Regions from separate parts of the Streptomyces sp. NPDC050211 genome, predicted to be linked through region 3. Evidence: riboswitches for the same ligand, from Rfam matches in the RefSeq annotation. Region 3 holds a riboswitch; each other region holds the start of a gene.
The links. Region 3 has a riboswitch for cobalamin ahead of AB0I98_RS00690 (energy-coupling factor ABC transporter permease). Riboswitches for the same ligand answer to the same signal wherever they lie in the genome.

Region 1: another riboswitch for cobalamin. It lies ahead of AB0I98_RS04705 (iron ABC transporter permease); the one in region 3 lies ahead of AB0I98_RS00690 (energy-coupling factor ABC transporter permease).
Region 2: another riboswitch for cobalamin. It lies ahead of AB0I98_RS11500 (ribonucleoside-diphosphate reductase subunit alpha); the one in region 3 lies ahead of AB0I98_RS00690 (energy-coupling factor ABC transporter permease).

What each region holds. Positions count from the first base shown of each region.
Region 1 covers NZ_JBFALC010000003.1:155,539-157,792, reverse strand. Annotated here, with positions in the region: gene AB0I98_RS04710 (heme ABC transporter ATP-binding protein) at 1-167, opposite strand, end outside; gene AB0I98_RS04705 (iron ABC transporter permease) at 167-1,219, opposite strand; cobalamin riboswitch at 1,265-1,411, opposite strand; gene AB0I98_RS04700 (DUF397 domain-containing protein) at 1,388-1,576, opposite strand; gene AB0I98_RS04695 (helix-turn-helix transcriptional regulator) at 1,558-2,254, opposite strand, start outside.
Region 2 covers NZ_JBFALC010000008.1:194,361-196,614, forward strand. Annotated here, with positions in the region: gene mctP (monocarboxylate uptake permease MctP) at 1-350, shown strand, start outside; gene AB0I98_RS11495 (GNAT family N-acetyltransferase) at 425-925, shown strand; cobalamin riboswitch at 948-1,107, shown strand; gene AB0I98_RS11500 (ribonucleoside-diphosphate reductase subunit alpha) at 1,229-2,254, shown strand, end outside.
Region 3 covers NZ_JBFALC010000001.1:159,632-161,885, forward strand. Annotated here, with positions in the region: gene AB0I98_RS00685 (alpha/beta hydrolase) at 1-685, shown strand, start outside; cobalamin riboswitch at 854-1,039, shown strand; gene AB0I98_RS00690 (energy-coupling factor ABC transporter permease) at 1,069-1,761, shown strand; gene AB0I98_RS00695 (energy-coupling factor ABC transporter substrate-binding protein) at 1,758-2,219, shown strand; gene cbiQ (cobalt ECF transporter T component CbiQ) at 2,225-2,254, shown strand, end outside.

The DNA of each region.
Region 1 (2,254 bases), on a different contig from region 3:
GCAGTCGGCCGCAGCGCCCGGTACACGCACCTCAACAGCGTCGACTTCCCACTCCCGTTGGGCCCGACGAGCCCTACGAACGCCCCGCTGTCCACGGTGAGCTTGATCTCGTCGACGAGCCGCTTCCCGGCCGCCTCGACCGTCACGCCCTCCACGTCGAGCCGCATCAGCGCCCCCCGAACGCATAGCCGCCGCGCCGCATCAGCAGCAGGAAGGCCGGGACGCCGACCACCGCCGTGATCACCCCGACCGGCAACTCCGCAGGCGCCAGCAGCAGCCGGGACAGCACATCCGCCCACACCAGCAGTACGGCCCCGGCGAGCGGCGCGACGGCCAGCACCCGCCGGTGATCGGCGCCCACCAGCATCCGTACGACATGCGGCACCATCAGCCCGACGAACCCGATCGCCCCACTGACCGCGACGACCGTCCCGGTCACCGCCGCCGTGACGAGGAACAACTCCCGCCGCAGCCGCCCGGGTTGCACCCCCAGCGTCGCCGACGTCTCGTCCCCCATCGCCAGCGCGTTCAGGGCCTCCGCCCGCCACCGCAGCCACACCCACCCGGCGACGACCGTCACGGCGGCGATCGGCACCCGCGGCCACGTCGCCCCGCCCAGACTCCCCAGCAGCCACATCATCGCCGACCGGGCCGCCTCGCCCCGGGCCGCGCCGAACACCATCACCGTGGTCAGCGCCTCGAAGCCGTACGCCAGCGCCGTCCCCGTCAGGATCAGCCGCAGCGGCGTCAGCCCGTGCGTCGCGGAACGCGCCACGCCGTACACGATCGCCATCGCGACCAGCGCCGAGCAGAACGCCGACACCGACAGCGCCCACACCCCGAGCCCCGCGAACGCCCCGAGCAGGATGACCGCGTTGGCCCCCACAGCGGCACCGGACGAAATCCCCAGCACGAACGGATCGGCCAGCGCATTACGCACCATCGCCTGCACGGCCACCCCAACCGTCGCAAGCCCCGCCCCCACGACGGCAGCGAGCACGACACGCGGCAGCCGGATCTCCCAGACGATCGTGTACGACGCCACGTCCGCGGAGTGAATGGTTCCCCCGGTGAACCCGGCCCCGAGGAAACGGAGGACGTCACCCCAGCCGACCCCGGCGGCACCCAACCCGACGCCGGCGACAAGGGAGACGAGGAGCAGGATCGCGAGGGCAGCGACGAGCAACGGCACGGTTGTTCGGCCTGGGGAGGGGCGCACGCTCGGCGGTCCTTCGCCTCGGCTCGCAGTCCTCGGCGAGCGGTCAATGGGCTGGCAACCGCCTGCGGGTAATCGGGCTTGCACGTCGGCCCAAGGGGCTCACGCACACACCGTTGCGGGTCAGCGCCGGACTCTCACCGGACTTCCCCCGCAGGAGGCTCGGGGAGACTAGCAGGCCCGGATGAAAGCCACCCAGGCGGCTTCGCCGATGAGGAGTGCGGGGCCGCCGGGGTTCTTGCTGTCGCGGACGGGGACGACACCGGGGACTCCGTCGGCGACCTCGACGCACTCGCCGCCGTTGTCGTCGCTGTACGTGCTTTTGCGCCAGCGCGCGTTGGTCAAGTCGTACTCGCGCATCGTCTGTGATCCTCCGCCACCGATTCGATCAGGGCCAGGGACGCCTCCGGCGGCAGCGCGGCGGCCCTGAGCAGATCGTATGCCCCCTGTACGCGCTTCACTAGGGCCGGATCGTCCAGCAGGTTCCCCGAATACACGGCCTCTGTATAGGCGGTTGGCGGTGCGTCCTCGAACTCCATGAGCTGCACCATCCGGCCCATGAGGGGGTACGCACCAACAGCGGTCGGGAGCACCTGAACCAGCACCTTCCGCTGCCGTACCAGCGCTGCGATGTGGTCCAACTGCTGAGCCATCTCGGCTGCACTGCCGACCGGAATGCGCAGCACGTGTTCGTGCAGGATCGCCCAATACACGGGCCCTGTAACGTCGTCCAGGATCTGCGCCCGTTCGATGCGCGCCGCGATCTTCTCCTCGATGTGGGCGTCGGTGGCGAAGGGGTTGCTCGCAAGCGTCACTGCTCGTGTGTACGCGGCGGTCTGCAGGAGGCCCGGCACAAGCGTCGGCGCGAACGTGCAGATCTTCGTCGCCAGCCGCTCCAACTCCGCCGCCCTCGCGAAGTAATCCGCATACCGCTTGTCGTCAATCAGCTTCCGGCACAGCCGCTCGAAAATACCGTCGGTTTGCAGCACCTCATCAATCCGCTGGGCGATATCCAACTGCGGCTTTCGAATCGCCTGC
Region 2 (2,254 bases), on a different contig from region 3:
CCCTGGTCGGCGGCCTCTTCACCCGCTGGTTCCACCGCTGGGCCCTGCTCGCCGGCTGGGCGGTCGGCATGATCTACGGCACAGTCGCCGCGTACGGCGTCGCCTCCCCGACCCAGGACCACTTCGGCGGCTCCAACAAGGAGATCCCCGGCATCGGCGAGATGGGCTACATCGGCCTCACGGCGTTCGTCCTGAACCTCGTGGTGACGGTCGTCCTCACCTTCGCCCTGAAGGCGATGAAGGCCCCCGAGGGCGTGGACCAGACAAGCCCGGAGGACTACACGGGCGAGGCAGGCGACCCGGGAGTCAAGACGGAACTGCCTCCGGCGACTGCCGGCGCCGTTCACTGAGCTGTACGTCAGAGCACGGGCCGTCGGAGAAATCCGGCGGCCCGTTGTCGTACCTGTCCGGCACACTCACCTGCATGGACATAGTGATCCGGCCCGTAGAACCCACCGAATACGGAGCCCTCGGCGACATCACAGCCCAGGCCTACCTCCAGGACGGCCTCCTGACCTTCGGCGAGAGTGACTGGTACCTGGGCGAACTGAAAGACATCGCGAAGCGCGCCGCCGACGCCGACGTCCTCGTGGCCACACAGGGCGACCAACTCCTCGGCGGAGTCACCTTCGTCCCCTCCCCCGGCCCCATGGCCGAACTCGCCCGCCCCGGAGAAGCGGAGATCCGCATGCTCGCCGTGGCTCACGCGGCCCGCGGCAAAGGCGCCGGAGAAGCCCTCGTACGAGCCTGCGTCGACCGGGCGAGAACCGCGGAGCGCACCGCCGTCGTCCTGTCGACCCAGCGCACCATGCACGCCGCCCACCGCATCTACGAGCGTCTCGGCTTCACCCGCGCCCCCGAACGCGACTGGAACCCGATCCCGGGCACCGAGTTCACTCTCCTCACCTATGAATTGACGCTCTGAAGTCACCGCGACACAACATATAGGGGTGTCACCAGAACCCGGCACAAGATGTATGCTCATGCTCGCTGTCGCCGCAGGGGAATCCGGTGCGAATCCGGAACTGTCCCGCAACGGTGTACTCATGCGTGTTCATACACGTATGGGAGTCAGTCCGAGGACCTGCCGACAGCGCGCCCGGCCACCCGGCCGGTGCGCCCGACGTCCGGGCCTCGTGGAATGGGCCGGTGGGCGCGACGCCATGTGCGCTCGTGTGCTGCCCCCTGCCCTCCGCAAGGCCCCGTGCCGAGCGAGGGAGAGCCCCACGTGACCATCGCGCCAGCCGAACCGGCCTCAGCGATCCAGGACACCGACGGTCCGGGAACCGCACTGCTGCGGACCCTGACCGAGCTGACCGCCGACCTCCCCGACGCCGACCCCGGCCGGGTCGCCGCCGCCGCGCTGCGCGGCAAGTCGGCCCGAGCGGACGAGTCGGAGTTGCGCGAGCTGGCCACCGAGGCCGCGGCCGGCCTCATCTCGGAGGACCCCGCGTACTCCCGGCTGGCCGCCCGTCTCCTGACGATCAGCATCGCCGCCGAGGCGGCCTCGCAGGGCGTCACGTCGTTCTCCGAGTCGGTCGCCGTCGGCCACCGCGAGGGCCTCATCGCCGACCGCACCGCCGAGTTCGTACGGCTGCACACGGCCCGCCTGGACCATCTGATCGACCGTGCGGCCGACGACCGCTTCGGCTACTTCGGCCTCCGCACGCTCCACTCCCGCTACCTCCTCCGGCACCCCCTCACCCGCAAGGTGATCGAGACGCCCCAGCACTTCATGCTGCGCGTCGCCGCCGGTCTCGCCGAGGACGACAGCGCGAGGTCCGTCGACGAAGTCGCCGCGCTCTACGGGCTGATGAGCCGCCTCGACTACCTCCCCTCCTCCCCCACCCTCTTCAACTCCGGCACCCGGCACCCCCAGATGTCGTCCTGCTACCTCCTCGACTCCCCCAAGGACGAGCTGGACTCCATCTACGACCGCTACCACCAGGTGGCCCGCCTCTCGAAGCACGCGGGGGGCATCGGCATCGCCTACTCCCGCATCCGCTCCCGCGGTTCACTGATCCGCGGCACGAACGGGCACTCCAACGGCGTCGTCCCGTTCCTGAAGACCCTGGACGCCTCGGTCGCGGCCGTGAACCAGGGCGGCCGGCGCAAGGGCGCGGCGGCGGTGTATCTGGAGACCTGGCACTCCGACATCGAGGAGTTCCTGGAGCTGCGCGACAACACCGGTGAGGACGCCCGCCGTACGCACAATCTGAACCTCGCGCACTGGGTCCCCGACGAGTTCATGCGC
Region 3 (2,254 bases):
GACCGCCGCCCACGCCGAGCGCTTCGGCCTGGGTACGGACGCGGGAGACGTACGCCGGGCCTATCTGCGGGTACGTCGAGGTCTTGGCGCCGGGCCGGTGGACGGTTTCGGGGCGGCCGAGTTCGACCGTGCCGTCTATCGCGCCCTGGGTCGCACCGAGCGCTGGGCGCCACTCGCCGACGGACTGCGGGCCTACCTCGACGGCGGCTCGACGGACGGGCTCCGGCCCGGTACGGCCTTCGACAGCGCCGACTCCCGCAACTACGAGGCGGCCAACCGCATCGTCAAGTGCGCCGACGGCCCCGCGCCGACGCCGGACCGCGTTCTGGCGGACATCCGCCGCACCCGCCGTATCGACGTGCAGCCGGTCCTGACCGGCATGGAGGCGTCCACCTGCGCCTACTGGCGGTACCGGCCCGCCCGGCGGACTCCGCTCGGCAGCCCCGACGCACCGCCGGTCCTGCTGGTCGCCTCCGCGCATGACCCGGTCACTCCCGTCGAGGGTGCCCGCGCTCTGGGCGAGGTGCTGCCGGGCTCGCGGCTGATCACCCTCGCCGACGACTACTCGCACGGTGTGTTCGCCAGCCGTGGCAACGCGTGTGTGGACGACACGGTGGCGGCGTATCTCGTGGGCGGGGAGGTGCCGGTGGGGGACGTGCGGTGCGCGGGGCCGGGGTTGCCGTGAGCTCCGCCGGTAGTGCCGCGGTTGGCCGTCGATCGTCTGCGGGCTCGTTGTGGCTGGTCGCGCCCACGCGGCGGAGCCGCACATAGACACAGCCCCGCGCCCCTTCGGGGCGCTGCTCACCCGTCGGTGCGCCCCCTGCGGCCGCTTGTCACCACCCCACACCGCGCACTACTGTCACCACGCCTTGGTGAACGGGAAATCGGTGCGATACCGGTGCGGCCCTCGCCACTGTGAATCGGGAAGTCCGGCTCTGGCCCTCACGGGCAGCCACTGGGTCCTCCAGGACCCGGGAAGGCGGAGCACGGGCGGTGGTACCCGTCAGCCAGGAGACCGGCCAAGGCGCGTCAACCATCCACGAGGTGCTGGAGAGGGTCTGCTGAGCCATGCACATTGCCGAGGGTTTTCTTCCTCCGGCGCACGCGGTCGCCTGGGGCGTCGCGTCCGCGCCGTTCGTCGTCCACGGAGCCCGGTCACTCACCCGTGAAGTCAGAGAGCACCCGGAGAGCACCCTGCTCCTCGGCGCCTCCGGAGCCTTCACGTTCGTCCTGTCGGCCCTCAAGCTGCCGTCGGTGACCGGGAGTTGCTCCCACCCCACCGGCACCGGACTGGGGGCCATCCTGTTCCGGCCGCCGGTGATGGCGGTGCTGGGCACCATCACCCTGCTCTTCCAGGCGCTGCTGCTCGCCCACGGCGGCCTGACCACGCTCGGCGCCAACGTGTTCTCGATGGCGATCGTCGGGCCCTGGGCCGGATACGGCATCTACCGGTTGCTCCGGCGGTACGACGTGCCGCTGATGGTCGCCGTCTTCTTCGGCGCGTTCGTCGCCGACCTGTCCACCTACTGCGTCACCAGCGTCCAGCTGGCCCTCGCGTTTCCCGACCCGAGCAGTGGATTCCTGGGCGCGCTGGGCAAGTTCGGGTCCATCTTCGCCGTGACGCAGATCCCGCTCGCGGTGAGCGAGGGGCTGCTCACGGTGCTGGTGATGCGGCTGCTCGTGCAGTCGAGCAAGGGTGAGCTGACCCGGCTCGGCGTGCTGCTCACCAAGAAGGCGAGCACCGAGGCGGTGGCCCGATGAAGCGGAACACGAAGATCAATCTCCTGCTGCTGCTCGCCGTCGTCGCCCTTGCGGTGCTGCCGCTGGCGCTGGGCCTCGGCGACGACAAGGAGGAGCCGTTCACGGGCGCCGACGGTGAGGCGGAGACGGCGATCACCGAGATCGAGCCGGACTACGAGCCCTGGTTCTCGCCGCTGTACGAGCCGCCCTCCGCCGAGATCGAGTCGGGGCTGTTCGCCCTCCAGGCGGCGATCGGCGCCGGCGCCCTCGCCTACTACTTCGGTGTGCGGCGCGGGCGGCGGCAGGGTGAGCAGCGGGCGCTGGCGCGGCAGGGCGCCGAGGTCGCGGCCGGCGACAAGGCCGCATCCGAGGGGGACGCCGCGCGCCACGACAGGACCGCACCCGACGGGGACGCCGCGCGCCACGACAAGGCCGCGCCCGAGCCCGAGGGCGCGCGTGGCGCCGCCGGACAGGTCTGACGCGCGTGCTGCCCATCGACGCGGCGGCGCACAGC